Regions from separate parts of the Sporosarcina sp. Y352 genome, predicted to be linked through region 2. Evidence: riboswitches for the same ligand, from Rfam matches in the RefSeq annotation. Region 2 holds a riboswitch; each other region holds the start of a gene.
The links. A riboswitch is a leader RNA that binds a small molecule or an ion and turns the genes downstream of it on or off. The one in region 2 is predicted to bind thiamine pyrophosphate.

Region 1 (4,239 bases), 180 kb from region 2:
ACGGATAAGCGTCTAATTCTTGTGGACAAACAGGGCGTCACAGGAAAGAAAAGTGAATATCATTCTATTCCATATAAAAGTGTTGTACATTTCTCAATTGAAACTGCAGGAACGTTTGATCTCGAAGCGGAATTGAAAATCTGGCTATCGGGAAGTTCTGCACCAATTCAAAAGAAATTCAATAAATCCTTGAATGTTTATAAAGTACAAAGCGTGCTAGCAGAATATGTTTTGAAATGAACTAGGTCAGTTTAAGGTGACTAGTTCCTGATTTTGTGCTTGATAAAAAAACTCCTCATGTAGTTGCTTGAGGAATTTTTTTATAGCATATAAGTGTTGCAGGTCAAGCAATTTCAGATGAACTATTAAAGTTTAGCGTATTTAGGATCAGCCACTTTTACAAGTTGCTTACCTAGATTCGTTCCTTTAAATAAACCAAGGAATGCCTCTGGTGTATTTTCAAAACCTTCAACAATTGTTTCTTCATATTTCAATTTACCTTGCAGTAGCCATTTAGCTAAGTCAGTAAACCCTCTTTCAAAATCAGTAGCAAAATCGCCAAGGGTGAAGCCTTGCATCATAGCGCTCGTCTTAATCATAGCCGATTGAATACGTGGTCCAGCATCTTTTCCTTCTGCGTTGTAGGAAGAGATTGATCCGCATAAAGGAATACGGGCATTTCGATTTAGCATAGTAAAAACAGCGTCTGAAATGTCCCCGCCGACATTATCGAAATAGACATCTACTCCGTCAGGAACGGCATTTTTAAGGTCTGTCCAAAAACTTTCTTTTTTATAATTCACAGCCGCATCAAAGCCGAGTACATTCAATAAGTAGTCAATCTTTTCATCTGAACCAGCAATACCTACTACTTTTGCCCCTTTGATTTTCGCGATTTGTCCAACTGCTGAACCAACAGCCCCGGCAGCACCAGAAACGACGACCGTTTCACCTTCTTGAGGTTTTCCGATATCAAGCAATCCAAAATAAGCAGTTAAACCTGTCAAACCGAGAATACCTAAATGTGTTGAAATAGGTGCCAACTTAGGGTCTATTTTGCGAATTTCATTTTCAGTGGCTACGGTATATTCAGCCCAGCTGAGATTTCCAGTAATTACATCACCTTGTTTGAAGGCGTCCGACTGGGATTCAACCACCTCACCCACGACACCCCCAGAAATGACCTTGTTCAATTCAAATGGAGAAATATATGACTTGGCATCTTGCATTCTTCCACGCATGTATGGATCTACAGACAAATAAAGCGTCCGTACTAAAATTTCATTTACTTTTGGTGAGGGAACTGAACTTTTTACAAAGGTAAAGTCTTCTTTGGTAGGCATTCCAGTGGGCCGATTTGCTAGATGAATTTCCTGTTGTATCAATTGTGTCATTGCAATTCCTCCTTTGTAGTTTGCCGAATGAGTTGGCAATAGAAAACCCTAACACTCAGGAGTAACCAAGGTCAATGATTATAGACTGGTGTCTCATCTTCATTGATTTGCTATTTTTCCGAATTGCTATGGTGTTGGCACCGGTGTCATAATCTCAGCAGACACCTGTGGAGGAATCCCAAAATAGTATCCAAAAGTGTTGTAATAATAGTTAACTATAACTATTATGTTATTAATATAAACTAGTGGAGGACTTTAAATAATCCTGAAGAAAAAGCACATACTTTTTTTGGCTTTGACCTTAATAGTGGCTTTACCAACGTCAGCTACTGTTGTATTAGCAACTAACGAGGCGGAAGTTCAAGCTGTTAAACAGAAGAAGTCACGACTGCCGCAAAATTTACGGATATTCCAAATAGCCATTGGGCGAAAAATGAAGTTATGCAACTTGTGGAGATTGCTTCCAAAGCATCGTTTTTATCTAATGAACAGTTAGGATACACAACGAAAATAAAGAACGGATAGCGTAATATTGGATTAACGCAATATCTTCCTGAAGAGGAAGAACGAACGGATGCATTATGAACCTCGTTCTTGGCTTAATCATAAAGAAAACACGAATTGAATAGAAGTCTGCTAGGGGAGCCAATTTGGCTGAGACACATGATGCATGTAAACCCTTCGAACCTGATCTAGTTTATGCTAGCGTAGGGAAGCAACTGAACTCTACATCAAATGAATGTAACTACGTAGAAAACAGCCGCTTTCCGATTATGGAAGGCGGCTGTTTTCTGTTCCATCGCAAATTCAATGAACTAGGGATTTCCCATCATACACGCTTCGGCGCATTCGCTCTGTTAATGCACCGAATTCAATATTGAAATCTATCCAGTACGGATTTACTTTACTAAAAATTAAATAAAGAATGGATGATTGAAATGGAAAATAGTATTAGCAACTTAGTTGATGAACGTCAAGAGGAGTTATTGCAATTACTTGCAGATCTCGTTAGTTTTCCGACAATCAGCCCTCCCGCAAGAAATACAGCCGGGGTGCAGCAGTATATTCAAGAGTTTTTAAAACAAGAAAAATTCGATACAGTCAGTTGGGATGTGTTCCCTGGTGATCCAAACGTGGTAGGCATAAAAAAAGGGACAGATGGAGCTCTGTTTAACAGCTTGCTCATTAATGGTCATATTGATGTTGCGGAAGTTGGGGATGAAACAGAATGGACTGTGCCTGTCTTTGAACTGACAACTAAAGATGGAAATGCATATGGACGAGGAACTTCCGATATGAAAGGTGCAGTGGCAGCGACTTTACTAGCCGTAAAATTATTAAACGAACTAGGTGTGGAACTGAAAGGTGATTTGCAGATTCAGACTGTCATTGGGGAGGAAGCAGGAGAAGCTGGAACACTTTCGTGCATGGAAAAAGGCTATACAGCAGACTTTGCACTCGTCGTCGATAGTAGCGATCGCCAAATTCATGGCCAGGGCGGTGTAATAACCGGCTGGATAACGATTAAAAGTAAGGAAGTTTACCATGATGCAATGAGGATGAGTATGCTTCATGCGGGCGGAAACATTAATGGGGCCAGTGCGATTGAGAAGATGATGAAAGTAATTGCCGGGCTACAAGATTTAGAGCGTCACTGGGCCGTGACAAAAAAATATCCAGGTTTTGCACCTGGTAGCAACACCATCAATCCTGCAGTTATAGAAGGCGGAAGACACGCGGCTTTTGTAGCGGATGAATGCCGGCTTTGGATCACCGTTCACTTTTATCCGAATGAAACCTATCAATCTGTGATAAATGAAATCGAAGAACATTTAAACCATGTAGCAAAAGCTGATCCGTGGTTAAGAGAAAATCCCATTCACTATCGCTGGGGTGGAAAATCGATGATTGAAGAACGCGGGGAAATATTCCCTGCACTTGAAATGAATGAGGGGCATGCGGCCGTTCAACTTCTAGCATACTGTCATGAATACACCGAAAAAAGTCCCGTAATCATCGGCATGTCAAGAACAGTAACAGATGCAGGATGGCTAGGCGAAGCAGGGATTCCCACAGTTATTTATGGTCCTGGGAAGTTGGAAGAGGCCCATAAAGTTGATGAAAAAATAAACATTGGAGAACTAATGGCTTTTACAAAAACGCTTATGATATTTATAAATAAGTGGTGCAATTTAAAAAGAATGGAGAGCAAGTAATCTCCCCATTCATCTAATACTATTATGCTATTATATGTTGCTTAATTAGTAAAGTCATTTCTAATACGTCATCAAATAGTTGGTATGTTTCAAGAGGTAGATGATCAAAGGATAACCTTATCTAGTGGTCTCCCGTCGAACGATTGGAGCTACTTCTGTTGCTAACATTTCAATACTTGCTGCGACTGAAGAAAACGGCAAGCCTCCGATATCCATTTGTGCAATGAAGCGTTGGTGTCCAAATAATTCGTGTTGGTGAAGAATCTTCTCGACTATTTGCTGAGGGCTGCCAACAAATAGTCCGGTTTCGGGACTGGCCATATGGTCGAAATCAGAACGAGAAATTCTCGTACTCATTCCACGTTGTTTGTTCACGTACCCCCAGTAATTTGCATAGTAGGGATAGAAATCGTCTTTTGCTTGTTGTGAAGTCTTTGCTATATACGTGTGTCCAGTTACAGCTATTTTTAAATCCTCTTCAAGATGCCCTGCATCTTTGCCTGCTTGACGATACAAATCAACAAGTGGCTTAAAACGAATTGGGTCGCCGCCAAGTATGGCTAATGCTAAACCAGTTCCAAGTTTGCCTGCTCGTATTGCACTTTCAGGTGTGCCACCGACACCAACCC
Region 2 (4,239 bases):
AAAAATACCATCTAGATTTACATCTTTCTTTAATAATCCATATTCCTTCATCCATTCGGCAGTTACTTTCCATGTTTCTTCATCTTGTTCCCCAAATGTATGAGGAGCTTTCATTTTGGGCAGTAGAATTGACAGAGATTCTTTTTCAACCTCTTCTACGAGTGGGAAATTGGCTGTATCCTGATTTTTCAATAGAATCGATAGTGCTGCTTCAGGATCTTTTTCAATATCATCAAACGCTCTTGCAGAAGCTCGCCAAAATGCTTCAATGTTCTTCTGATCTTTCTTCCATGTATCATCACTCGTTACGACAACAAGCTCATAAAACGAGGGTACGCCGTAATCTGTAGGATCAATCACCCCAGTTGGGTAACCTTCAAATTCGAGCAGGGGTACTTCATGATTGATGTATGCACCAATTACAGCTTCTGCACTTTTCGAAACGAGTGATGAATTCAATTCAAATCCTACGTCTACCATTTTCGTTTTATTATAATCGGCTCCGTCCGCTTCCATCATTGTTTGGAGAATGGCTTCGTTCAGTGGAATCCCTGTATAACCAATTGTCTTCCCCTCTAAATCTTTAGGTGTTTTAATCCCGGTTTCTTTTAGAAATGCGACATGATTAAGCGGAGATCGGACTAGGGCTCCGACCGATTTAACATCTATGTTCTGCTCGGATTTTGCGATAATGACATCCGGTTGATAGGTGATTCCCAGAGTTACTTTACTAGCGGCTGCAAGATTAATGGGATCTGTTGGATTTGCAGGAAATTGAATATCAACTACAATTCCTTCTTCTTTAAAATAGCCTTTTTCCTGTGCGACATACAAGAAACTGTGAACCGCATTTGGATACCAGTCGAGCATGATGCTTACTTTATTGTCTTTTTCTGCATTACAAGCGCTCAGCAGTAAAATAAGTGCGATGCATGATAGGGATAATATGATTTTCCTCAATTTTTAGTCCTCCATTTTAACAGTCGATTTTCAATGAATGTGATTCCCATGAAAAATGTAATTCCAACGAAGGTCAGTACAAGAATAGGTGCAAATACAGCTGCACCATCGAACTGCGTCATCATTCGGCGACTAAAGTATCCAAGACCAGCCTGCGCCCCGAGCCATTCCCCGATTGCTGCGCCAATCACACTCAGTGTAACGGCAATCTTCAATCCTGAAAAGAAGTGGGGTAGGGCAGTGGGAACAGAATATTTCAAGAAAATATCCTGTTTTTTTGCGCCCATTGTTAAAAAAAGCTCGCGCATTTCTTTACTTCCAGAAGATAGCCCGTCGTATGTATTTACAGTAATCGGGAAAAAGGTGATGAGTACTGTAACTGCGACTTTACTCCAAATTGTGTATCCGAACCAGAGTACAAAAATAGGTGCAAGTGCAATAATAGGAATCATTTGTGAAGATATTAAAATCGGATAGAGCGCTTTTCGAACTCTGGGACTGGAAGACATCCAAACGGCGATTGCAACTCCTGAAATAATTGAAATGACTAGTCCGATGATAATTGTTAGCAAAGTCATCGGTAAGTGCTTTAACAACAGTATTTCTTTTAGCTCCCAAAAACGGATTAAAATTTGAATAGGAGAAGGCAAGATGAATGGTTTATCGTAAAGTCTTGCACCTAGCTCCCAGATGCTACCGAATAATACAATGATCAGAAGGGGGGTAATGTTTTTCATTGCATTACCTCCCTACGTAGCGTATTTAGCAATTGTTCCTTTAGCTCAAGCAAATCCGTTCGATGTAAATCACTTCTTGTTCTAGGCCTTTCAAGTGGAACTCTGATTTCTTCGAATGAAGTCACCGGCTCATTTCTTAACAGGAAAATACGGTCTGATAAAAATAGCGCTTCTTCAACGTCATGTGTAATGAATAACACAGTAGATTGATGTATCTTCCATTGATCAATTAGCCACTCTTGCATTGATAACTTAGTTATCGCATCTAATGCAGAAAATGGTTCATCCAGCAGGAGAAGGGAATTTCCGGAAAGGACAGCGCGCAAAAAAGCGACTCGCTGTTTCATCCCGCCAGAAAGTTCTGCCGGATATTTTTTTTCTGTACCGCCAAGACCGAACTCCTTTAATAACGGTAATACCTGATTGCTTGCAGACTGCTGTTTCATCCCTTTTAGTTCAAGTGGGAGACATGCATTTTCTAAAATCGTGCGCCAAGGCAGAAGTAAATCCTGCTGCGGCATATAACCGACGCTACCAAGGCGGCGGTTGTTTTGAACCCCATCGAGTGAAATGGTGCCAGAAGTAGGTTCATCTAATCCTGTTACAAGTCGGAAGATGGTACTTTTACCGGAACCACTAACCCCGATTATTGAAATGAATTCACCGGGTAGTACATTAAATGATAGATTTTCCAGTATGTTGTTGCTTGAATGATAAGCGAATGATACATTGTCAAACGATAACATTGGAGTTTTCAACCTCGGGCCACATCTGTTTCGTATTGGCACTATCCCAAAACATATATTCATAGCGAGTTGTATTAAGGAAGATTTCTTCGAGCTTTAATAGTTCATGTTCAGGTTTTCCTTCTGCAGATTTATTCATCAAATCGATACACCAGATTGCGAGGTCGCCGAAATCTTCGGACGAATACATGCGTATCCAATCACCGTATAACGGATGTTCAGCTGCACCTGGAATCGCATTTAGCTCTTTACCTATTTCCCAGTAACTCCACGCGCATGGAAGAAGTGCAGCCATAACTTCGGCGACAGTACCGTTTTGGCTGACATGTAACATGTAGTGCGTATAGGCAAGCACGATAGGAGAGGGCTTTGCATTTTCTAGTTCATGTTCAGAAATACCGAACCGGAGCGCATAACTACGATGTAGTGCCATTTCTGTATTCAGTGTGCCATCAAGTAGCGTAGCGAACTTGCCCATTGTTTCCAAGTCGTCGGCTTTTACAGCACCAATTGCAAAAACTTTTGCATAATCAATCAAATATAAATAATCTTGTACCATGTAGAATCTAAATTTATCGGGGTCTAGGGTACCATTGCCAATCCCTTGAACGAACGGATGGCTGTGATTCTGTCTCCAAATTGGTGTTATTTTTTCCAGTAAGCGGTCAGTAAACTTCATCTCTCCAACACTCCCTAAAATTGATAGCCAACCAAAAAACCCACTCCTTGAAAAAGAAGTGGGTTGTAGACTGTCAATTGTATCTGCAAAAACAGACTGGCAGAAATATTGTGTCAGCACCTCTTCCTTACGCTGGTATTAACCAGTTCAAGTTATAAGGGTCAAGACACATGCCTCTCTCAGCTCTGTTAGAGCACCCCTAGCGGTGGATCTTATGAAATTGGATTCATCTCTAATATAAGCATAGAAAAATTGGGAGGTCAACCTTAATTTTGGAATTGAAAAAAGGAATGCATGTTTCATTTTTCTCGGTTTGTCCTGTAAAGTAGTAGAAAAGATCATTGAAAGGGGAAATGACAGTGAAGTTTTTCCATACTGCAGACTGGCATTTAGGTAAGCTTGTTCAAGGCATTTACATGACAGACGGACAACGGTATGTTCTTGACCAATTTATAGAGGCAATCATAGAGGAGAAGCCCGATGCGGTCGTCATCGCAGGGGATTTGTATGACCGGGCAGTACCGCCAACAGAAGCCATTGCGTTGCTCGATGAAGTGCTCGAACGAATCACCATAGAACTAGGGACGCCGGTCCTCGCTATTAGCGGTAACCATGATAGTCCTGGGCGTCTCCATTTTGGCAGCGGATTGATGCGAGCAAACGGTTATCATATAGCCGGTCAACTGACGAAAGTTATTGTGCCGGTCGTTTTGACGGATGAATTCGGCGAAGTCCATTTTCACCTGGTTCCATTTGCAGATCCTTCCGTCGTGAAACATATACATGGAGATGAAACGATTGCGAATCATAATGACGCGATGAAAAAAGTGATAGAAGGGATTCGCTCCCAGATGTCAAATAGTGCGCGACACGTTTTTGTTGGACATGCGTTTGTAACACCTCATGGAGAAAGCGAAGACAACACAAGTGATTCGGAACGGCCACTCGCGATTGGCGGTGCGGAATACGTATCGGCACATCTTTTTGAACCGTTCCATTACACGGCACTTGGTCATTTGCATCAGGCGCATTATGTATTGAATGAGTCAGTCCGTTTTGCAGGTTCGCCGATGAAATATTCGATTTCAGAAGAACATCATAAAAAAGGTTTTTTCAT
Region 3 (4,239 bases), on a different contig from region 2:
CGGAGCGGCAGCAGGCTTTCCGTCCATTACGGTCCCTGCGGATTATACAGAAGTAGGCGAGCCATTCGGTTTAACATTTTCGGGTAAAGCATTTACTGAACCGGAGCTTATAGGTTTTGCTTATGCATTCGAACAGCGTGTCAATGCAAGACGAAAACCTTAAACAGTTTTGTCAGAAATAGAGTCTCCAAGGGCGTATTATGATAAACTGAAGAGATTAGAGTGAAAGTAGGGATAATGATGTCCTTCTTAGAGAATTTTGACGATATGATCAAAGAAAAATGGAAATTTGAATATGAAATGCCTATCCAGGAAAAAATGATTCCAGAAATGATTGCAGGCAAAGATATCGTGGCAGAATCACCGACTGGTTCGGGTAAGACACTTGCATTTGTACTACCGCTTCTACAATTGGTCGATGGCGATAAAAAACAGACACAGGCATTGATTATTACACCTTCTCAGGAGCTGTCGATGCAAATCGTCAACGTTATCAGAGAATGGGTGACAGGGACAGGTATTACTGTGACACAATTAATTGGCGGGGCTAATATGCAGCGTCAGATTGAACAGTTGAAGAAAAAACCGACAATCGTTGTTGGAACACCCGGTCGTTTGGCTGAACTCATTAAAGTGAAAAAATTAAAGATGCACGATATCCGTCACATCGTACTCGATGAAGGCGACCAGCTGCTAGCGCGTGATCATCGCGTTATCGTTAAAAGTATGATTGAGGCGGCAAATCCGGAAAGACAAGTTGTTGCCGTATCTGCAACAATAACAGATGAAATTGAAATTGTTGCTAGCAAGTTTATGAATAATCCAATTCGCATCCAAGTTGGCCCGGAAGAAATGCCGAAGTCAGGTACCGTCGTCCATTCATTTGTTAAGACAGATGCACGGGACAAAACGGATGTATTGCGTGGAATTTCTTATTTGAAGGGAATTCGTGCTCTTGCATTTATTAACAATGTGGATCAGCTTCGCATGAAAGAAATGAAGCTCAAGTATAACGAAGCACCAATAGCAGTCCTTCATTCAGAAATGACAAAATTTGAGAGACAGCAAACATTGGAAAGTTTCCGTAAAGGTGAATTACAGATTTTAATAGCAACAGATTTGGCTGCACGAGGACTGGACATCGATGGGTTGACGCATGTTATCCATGTAGATGTGCCTCACACAGTTGAACAGTACTTGCACCGCTCTGGTAGAACAGGACGTGCAGGCGGAGATGGAGAAGTATTGACGCTATTATCATATGCGGAAGAACGTGATTACCGCAAGCTGACAAAAGGTATTAAAACGGTTCAAAAAGTATGGTATAAAGGCCACCTTGCAGAAGGTAATTCGAAAACTATTGGACTTCCCAAAAAGAAATGAAAAAAAGGCTGTCCCCGTCAACCCAACTACATTGGATTGACGGGGAACAGCCCTTTTTTGTTATTAGAGTTGTGTCAGTATAATTGGTTCACCTTTTGTAACGATAATCGTATGCTCGATTTGTGCAACGAGCGACTTGTCAGGTGTGATGAAGGTCCATCCATCCCCAGACTCGATGATATGCTCTGCTTTTTCAGAGATAAAGGGCTCAACCGCTAGAACCATTCCTTCTTTCAGAAGTGTCTTATCCCAAGCATCATAATAGTTGAGCACGTGGGATGGTTCTTCGTGCAATGCTTTCCCGATGCCGTGGCCAGTCAAGTTCTTGATGACCTTCAAGCCGTGTTCTTTTGCTTCGCGTTCAACCGCTTTTCCAATTTGATTTAAACTGGAACCGGCTTTGACCTTCGTCATTGCACGCTCAAATGCACTTTTAGCTACATCACATAGCTGCTGTTTCTTTTCATCAGGCGTACCGACGACAAAAGAAATACCAGTATCAGCGAAGTATCCATTATATGAACCGGAGACATCGATGTTAACGAGATCTCCATCTTCTATAACGCGGGAACCTGGCATGCCATGCGCAACTTCACTGTTGACGCTAATGCATGTATTTCCAGGGAAGTCATATTCTGCAATCGGTCCTGAAATTGCGCCTTTCTCTTTGAAGAGACGTCCGCCTATGTCATCAATTTCTTTTGTTGTTTTACCGGGGATTGTCGCTTCTTTCATCACGTCTCTGATTTCGGCTACAATTTTGCCGATTTTTTTTAAAGCTTCAATTTCCTCTACCGTTTTTGCAATCATTATTTCCAAGTCCTTTCTACCGTGCATTCTTTTCTATATCATACTATATCATAATGAACGGAACAAAAAAGTCTACAAACCATAAAAATGTTTGTAGACCATCTTATTATCTTCTCGGTTTTATTGTACCTGTTGTTTTTTTGCTTGACATGGCTTTTTTCACAATCGGGTAGATAATGGGCGCAAATTTCATAGCGGTTTTCAAAAGTTTTCCAATCTTCATAAATAATCACTCCTAGTAAAAGCATATATTTATCATTTTCCCGAAATAGAGGTTTAGTAAACATTCATCTCAATACCTTAACACCTTGAAAAACATTCCATACTAGAATGGCCATAAGCAGTAGTCCATAGATAAGCATGAATAAGAATGGCGTAAGTTGCCAAAATCCGAAGTTTGTGCTCGGCATTCCATTGATACTTTCCGTAAAGGAAAACATTGAAAAAGAAAATATGACAATTGTAGCAATAAGGAGGATGACAGGAACAAGGTGTGAAACTAAGGAACGTTTTGCATGGGATTTCACTTCTCGATCATCTGTAACCAAATAAACAATGACGGGAAGAAGCAAAGGGGAGAAGAAGACACTAAAATAGCATAGAGCAGCTAATAGTTTACTGTTTGTCATGTAGATTCCTCCGTTCAACTTTTACTATATAGGAAAATCACTATGTCTGTTAATCATCTTGCTTATAGGATTACCCTCCTATACAATGAAATAGACATTTGAATAACTTTAACCACAAGGGGTGCCTGTTTTGGCTGAGATTGGACATGAAGTTCTGACCCTTAGAACCTGTAAGATTATTCTTGCGTAGGAATGTGGATGGAAACTGACATATTTGATGTCCCATTCTATCCGGGATGTCTTTTTTTATGCCCACATCCTGCGCTACAACTAGGTAGGAGGAGAGTTTGAGATGGATAGGAAAAGGCTTCAATTATTACTTGAGGTTGCTATTTTAGGAGCAATTTCTTTTGTTCTAGATAAAATCGGATTTTCAATGCCTCAAGGCGGATCGGTTACGTTGTCAATGCTACCGGTAGTTGTTATGGCATTCCGCTGGGGAATTGCAGGCGGTATGCTCACAGGTTTTGTAAGTGGACTGCTGCAGTTGGTAACAGGGGGCTATGTATTAAACCCTGTTCAGGCGGCGCTCGATTATTTCGTGGCTTATGCCGTTGTGGGTTTGGCAGGCGTAACACTAGCCTGGCTGTTAAGTAGTAAAACAAAAGGTAAGAATGGTTCAGTGGTTGCCGCAATCGTCGTTGGGACAATCATAGGGGGGCTTCTACGATACCTGATTCACTTCATCGGTGGAATTGTTTTCTTTGCTTCCTATGCGCCTGAAGGACAGCCTGTCTGGTTATATTCTCTTGTTTATAACGCTTCCTATATGATCCCTGCAATTATATTGACGGCAATCGTTGCGTCCATATTATTTACTACAGCACCCCGGCTACTTGAGCCTAAATAAGAAACCGCCGTCCTTCCTTATGGAAGAATGGCGGTTTCTTATTTGGTTGCAAACGATTTTCTTTTGATGACCAGGAGGCCGATAATGGCGGCTGCAAGAAACAGAGCTGCGGTAGTAACAAATAACTCATTTACACCATTTTTTACAGCGATACCGATAAATGCCCAAACAAAGACGAGAGCTAGAGAAATATCTGCATAATAGTATAGGTAATGAAGAGCAATTGCAGTAGCAATGGTCAAGTAAATGACGGTCCATAATGGGGTACTTAATCCCAATCCACTCCACTCATGCAAAGTAAGGACATAACTGATATTTGTAATTGCTGCGACAAAAGTCCATCCAAGATAGACTGCAATTGGAACCCTACCGAAAAAGGAATTATCTTTTTTGGAGTAGGTAAAATAAATGGACAATAGCGCTAACAGAAGTCCTAATATGATAACAATCGTCCATTCAAAATAACCGAAATGCCAAAGTAGAATCCAAGCGATATTAAAAAGACAGCTGATTACAAAAAAAACTGCTCTACGGTTGAACAATGCATGTTCAACGTTTGCCTTATTC
Region 4 (4,239 bases), on a different contig from region 2:
CATTTTCTCAAAAAAGAATTTGGTCATGCGCAGCCCGGATTGACCCGCACCTTCAATCGTCAACCCAACTGTGTTAGCGCCCGGATCAAAAACTCCGTCTTCTCCAGTAACATCATCTTTAAATTTCAGCAGGACATTGCTGCCATCCAATTCGTATACATCTTTGGTTTTCCCTTTATAAATAAGTTTCATGTCCACGTTTCCTTCCATAAGAAAATGTAGTTCCATCATTAGTATAAGTCACTTTTACAATAAGAAACAATAATTTTTTTATTATCGTGAGATAGGTCATGGTTTCATCCCACCAAACGCCTCGTGCTATAGACTTGGATGCACTTTTGCTAGCCTAATCGTGGATACTGTTCGACGGTTTATGGTAACTGATCGACTGCCTGCAAAGTTTCTTCCCCATACAGCCCACTTTTTAAAATTCCCACTCGTCTATATATCCCTATTTGTTGTATACTTATTCTAGTAATTCAATGCACATTCGAAAGTGAGTGGAACTTTATGGGTCGTAAATGGAATAATATCAAAGAGAAGAAAGCGTCAAGAGATGCAGATACAAGCCGTATTTACGCGAAGTTCGGGCGTGAAATCTATGTAGTGGCTAAGCAAGGCGAGCCTGACCCAGAATTGAATCAAGCGCTTAAATTTGTAGTAGAACGCGCGAAAACATATAGTGTCCCAAAGGCGATTATTGACCGCGCGATTGAAAAAGCTAAAGGCGGTTCAGAAGAAAACTTTGACGAACTTCGTTATGAAGGGTTCGGACCGAATGGTTCAATGGTTATTGTTGACACACTGACAAACAACGTCAATCGCACCGCATCGGAAGTGCGTGCTGCTTTCGGTAAAAATGGCGGAAACATGGGCGTTAGCGGGTCAGTTGCCTATATGTTCGAAGCGACAGCCGTTATCGGACTTGAAGGTAAATCGGCGGATGACATTCTCGAACTGTTAATGGATGCCGATGTCGAAGTGCGTGATATCTTGGATGAGGATGAATCCGTCATTATATATGCAGCTCCCGACCAATTCCATGCTGTTCAGGAAGCTCTTAAAAGTGCCGGTATTACAGAGTTTACCGTTGCGGAAATAACAATGCTTGCACAAAATGATTTGACACTTTCACCAGAAGCACTAGTACAATTCGAAAAAATGATTGATACATTGGATGATTTAGAAGATGTTCAACAAGTACATCACAACGTCCACTTAGACGACTAATTTTAATTATTCGCTCTTTCATTCCTTCAAGTGTCATGCTATGCTACTCTTAGATTGACAATTTCATAACATATTCGACCATTAGGGGAATCCTTTTAAAGGACTGAGAAACGAGTTCCACTCCGCTACCCTTATCACCTGAACGGGTTTGTACCTGCGTAGGGAAGTGGCGTGTCTTCTTTTCAGTGCATTCAAATGCCAATGACAGACCACTTTCCATACCAGGAAAGTGGTTTTTTTGTATTCAGAAAAGCGCAAGGCGCCGTTTAGTCCCGACAGGCATAAGTCAATCCAGCGACGTGGCGCTCTTTGTGGATGCGAATCGCTAATCCAGGCTCAGGGCCAGAGGCATCCCCAGAGCGCCAAGCGTTATAAAATGTACACTCTGAATTAAATCTCTCTCAATAATGGACACTCCAGTGAAGGCGCGGCAAAGGGGTAGCCGAAGCCGTGAGCCTGGATGCGAAGCGCTTATCCAGGCTCACGGCCAGAGGCATCCCCAGAGCGCCAAGCGATATATAATCCGTACTCCAAAGCGAATTAAATGGGATTCTTTATTGCACTCGTATATATCTTTCGAAAAGGAGGAATTTGATGAAAGTGATCGCCGTAACAAATGACCGGATGGATAATACGCAATTGGTCAATACACTATTAAAAATCGAATCGGCTATCGACGCTGTCATCTTACGTGAAAAGTCAAAATCGGATTCGGAAGTGATTGATTTGATTCAACAATTAACATTCAATGGATTCGACGGCACTAAAATCATCGTCCACAGTTCGATGGAAATCGCTTCGAATATGGGGCTGAAAAAAGTGCAGCTCCCCGGACATATACCACTATCAGCCGCCAAAACTGACTTCCCTGACCTTTCATTCGGCAAATCCGTCCATTCACTGGCGGAAGCAAAAGCCGCATATGAAGCCGGTGCTGATTGGCTATTATATGGTCATTTGTTCAAAACGGGTTCAAAAGAAGGTTTGATTCCGCGCGGAACGATCGAACTTTTTCAAATGACTGCTTCACTTCCGATTCCGGTCTATGCAATCGGCGGTATACAACCGCACCATCTCTCACAATTGAACCAAGGCGGCGTTTCAGGCGTTGCGGTAATGTCGTCGATTTTCGGAAGCGATAATCCCGAAGTTGCAGCAATTGCTTACCTGGAGGCAAGCTATGTCGCAAAGCGTTGATGTAGCGATCATTGGCGGCGGTATTATTGGTTGTAGCATCGCTTATTACTTAGCGAAAGAAGGCTTGTCCGTACACCTTCTCGAACAGAATGAAATTGCACAGGGTACTACCCGAGCGGCGGGAGGTATGCTCGGTGCACACTCTGAATACCTGAATGATATGTTTTATTCATTCGCGCGTGATAGCCAAGCACTGTATAAGAAATTCCTTAGTAATTTTGGCGGTGACATCGGTTATACGACCGGAGGCATTATCCAACTTGCCCGTTCGGATGAAGAACGGATTGCCTTATCCCGCTGGAATGATGCCGCCTATCTCTCAGCCGTGCAAGTTTGCGAACGGATTCCATATGTCGCATCTCCTGCTTTCGGTGCTTACCTATTTGAAGATGATGTCCATGTTCATCCTGAAAAAACTTGTCTCGCATTTTGTGAAGCAGCTAAAAAATTGGGCGTTGTTGTTTCAGAGCATTTCTATGCAGATAGCATCAAAGATTTGCATAACGGCTATCAGATAACTAATGGTTCATCCATGATTACTGCAAAACACGTAGTCATTGCAGGCGGAGCAGCGAGTGCAAGGCTCATTCCCGCACTTCAAATAACTACAGTGAAAGGACAATGCATGCAACTCGATGCGATGGGTATGCAATTGCCTTATACACTTTTCCATAAAGGCTGTTACATTGTGCCCCGCCCGGATGGGACACTTGTCGTCGGGGCGACGATGGAACAAGATGAATTTGATTTACAGACGACGTATGCCGGAAACCTGGCACTAAAAGACATTGCCGAAGGTTTTATACACGGCCTTTCCCGGCTTCCTGTCCTGTCTAGATGGGCAGGCATGCGTCCGAAAACAGTTGATGATTTGCCATATATCGGACAGGTTCCCGGGAAAGAAAATATGTATATTGCGGCAGGTCATTTCAGAAATGGTATTTTATTGGCACCCGCTACGGCCAATATGATTTACGATATGATCGCCGGAAATGAAATAAACACGGAGCGAATGGATGCATTCAATCCGAAAAGGGGGATTTTTCATGGAACGAACAATCGAACTCAACGGCAACCGGTATGAGATTCCGGCAGAGGTTAGAAATATAGAGGAACTGCTACGTCACCTAGAACTTGCGGAACGTATTGTCATCGTCGAACTGAACAGGGACATTCTCGCGAAAGATGCCTATGACTTGCCTATCAACGACCGGGACCAAATTGAAATCATTCACTTTGTAGGAGGAGGATAATTATGCTGACAATCGGTAATAAAACGTTTAACTCAAGACTACTTTTAGGGACAGGAAAATATCCGTCATTTGATGTACAAAAAGAAGCAGTGCGTGTGTCGGAATCGGAAATTCTGACGTTTGCAGTGAGGCGCATGAATATATTTGAACCGTCACAGCCGAATTTCTTGGAGCAACTCGACTTGTCGAAATATACATTGTTGCCAAACACGGCCGGGGCTAAAACAGCAGAAGAAGCTGTACGCATCGCGAAATTAGCGAAAGCGTCGGGACTTTGCGATATGGTGAAAGTTGAAATTATCGGCTGTGACCGGTCTTTGCTACCCGATCCTGTTGAAACGCTACGCGCGACGGAAATGCTGTTGGATGAAGGTTTCATCGTCCTGCCATACACGTCTGATGATGTTGTGCTTGCCCGCAGGTTATGTGAAATGGGCGTCCATGCAATTATGCCAGGCGCTTCGCCGATTGGATCAGGTCGCGGGATTTTAAACCCACTCAACTTATCCTTCATCATTGAACAATCCAACGTACCCGTTATTATCGATGCGGGAATCGG

Region 1: linked by a shared signal. The riboswitch ahead of AC1TO6_RS02560 (acetylornithine deacetylase) and the one ahead of tenA (thiaminase II) in region 2 are both predicted to bind thiamine pyrophosphate.
Region 3: linked by a shared signal. The riboswitch ahead of thiT (energy-coupled thiamine transporter ThiT) and the one ahead of tenA (thiaminase II) in region 2 are both predicted to bind thiamine pyrophosphate.
Region 4: linked by a shared signal. The riboswitch ahead of AC1TO6_RS10255 (thiamine phosphate synthase) and the one ahead of tenA (thiaminase II) in region 2 are both predicted to bind thiamine pyrophosphate.

Annotation. Positions count from the first base shown of each region.
Region 1 covers NZ_JBXCJE010000001.1:486,575-490,813, reverse strand. The annotation lists gene AC1TO6_RS02570 (PH domain-containing protein) at 1-240, shown strand, start outside; gene AC1TO6_RS02565 (NADP-dependent oxidoreductase) at 366-1,394, opposite strand; TPP riboswitch at 2,023-2,125, shown strand; gene AC1TO6_RS02560 (acetylornithine deacetylase) at 2,333-3,610, shown strand; gene AC1TO6_RS02555 (LLM class flavin-dependent oxidoreductase) at 3,728-4,239, opposite strand, start outside.
Region 2 covers NZ_JBXCJE010000001.1:310,242-314,480, reverse strand. The annotation lists gene AC1TO6_RS01650 (ABC transporter substrate-binding protein) at 1-960, opposite strand, end outside; gene AC1TO6_RS01645 (ABC transporter permease) at 957-1,697, opposite strand; gene AC1TO6_RS01640 (ABC transporter ATP-binding protein) at 1,694-2,443, opposite strand; gene tenA (thiaminase II) at 2,430-3,122, opposite strand; TPP riboswitch at 3,230-3,333, opposite strand; gene AC1TO6_RS01630 (exonuclease SbcCD subunit D) at 3,482-4,239, shown strand, end outside.
Region 3 covers NZ_JBXCJE010000014.1:36,126-40,364, reverse strand. The annotation lists gene AC1TO6_RS18025 (amidase family protein) at 1-163, shown strand, start outside; gene AC1TO6_RS18020 (DEAD/DEAH box helicase) at 241-1,383, shown strand; gene map (type I methionyl aminopeptidase) at 1,447-2,193, opposite strand; gene AC1TO6_RS18010 (hypothetical protein) at 2,300-2,416, opposite strand; gene AC1TO6_RS18005 (magnetosome magnetite crystal formation protein family) at 2,481-2,822, opposite strand; TPP riboswitch at 2,930-3,032, shown strand; gene thiT (energy-coupled thiamine transporter ThiT) at 3,115-3,672, shown strand; gene AC1TO6_RS17995 (tryptophan-rich sensory protein) at 3,711-4,239, opposite strand, start outside.
Region 4 covers NZ_JBXCJE010000005.1:102,786-107,024, forward strand. The annotation lists gene AC1TO6_RS10245 (phosphoribosylaminoimidazolesuccinocarboxamide synthase) at 1-192, opposite strand, end outside; gene AC1TO6_RS10250 (YebC/PmpR family DNA-binding transcriptional regulator) at 511-1,230, shown strand; TPP riboswitch at 1,304-1,412, shown strand; gene AC1TO6_RS10255 (thiamine phosphate synthase) at 1,825-2,427, shown strand; gene thiO (glycine oxidase ThiO) at 2,411-3,511, shown strand; gene thiS (sulfur carrier protein ThiS) at 3,474-3,680, shown strand; gene AC1TO6_RS10270 (thiazole synthase) at 3,677-4,239, shown strand, end outside.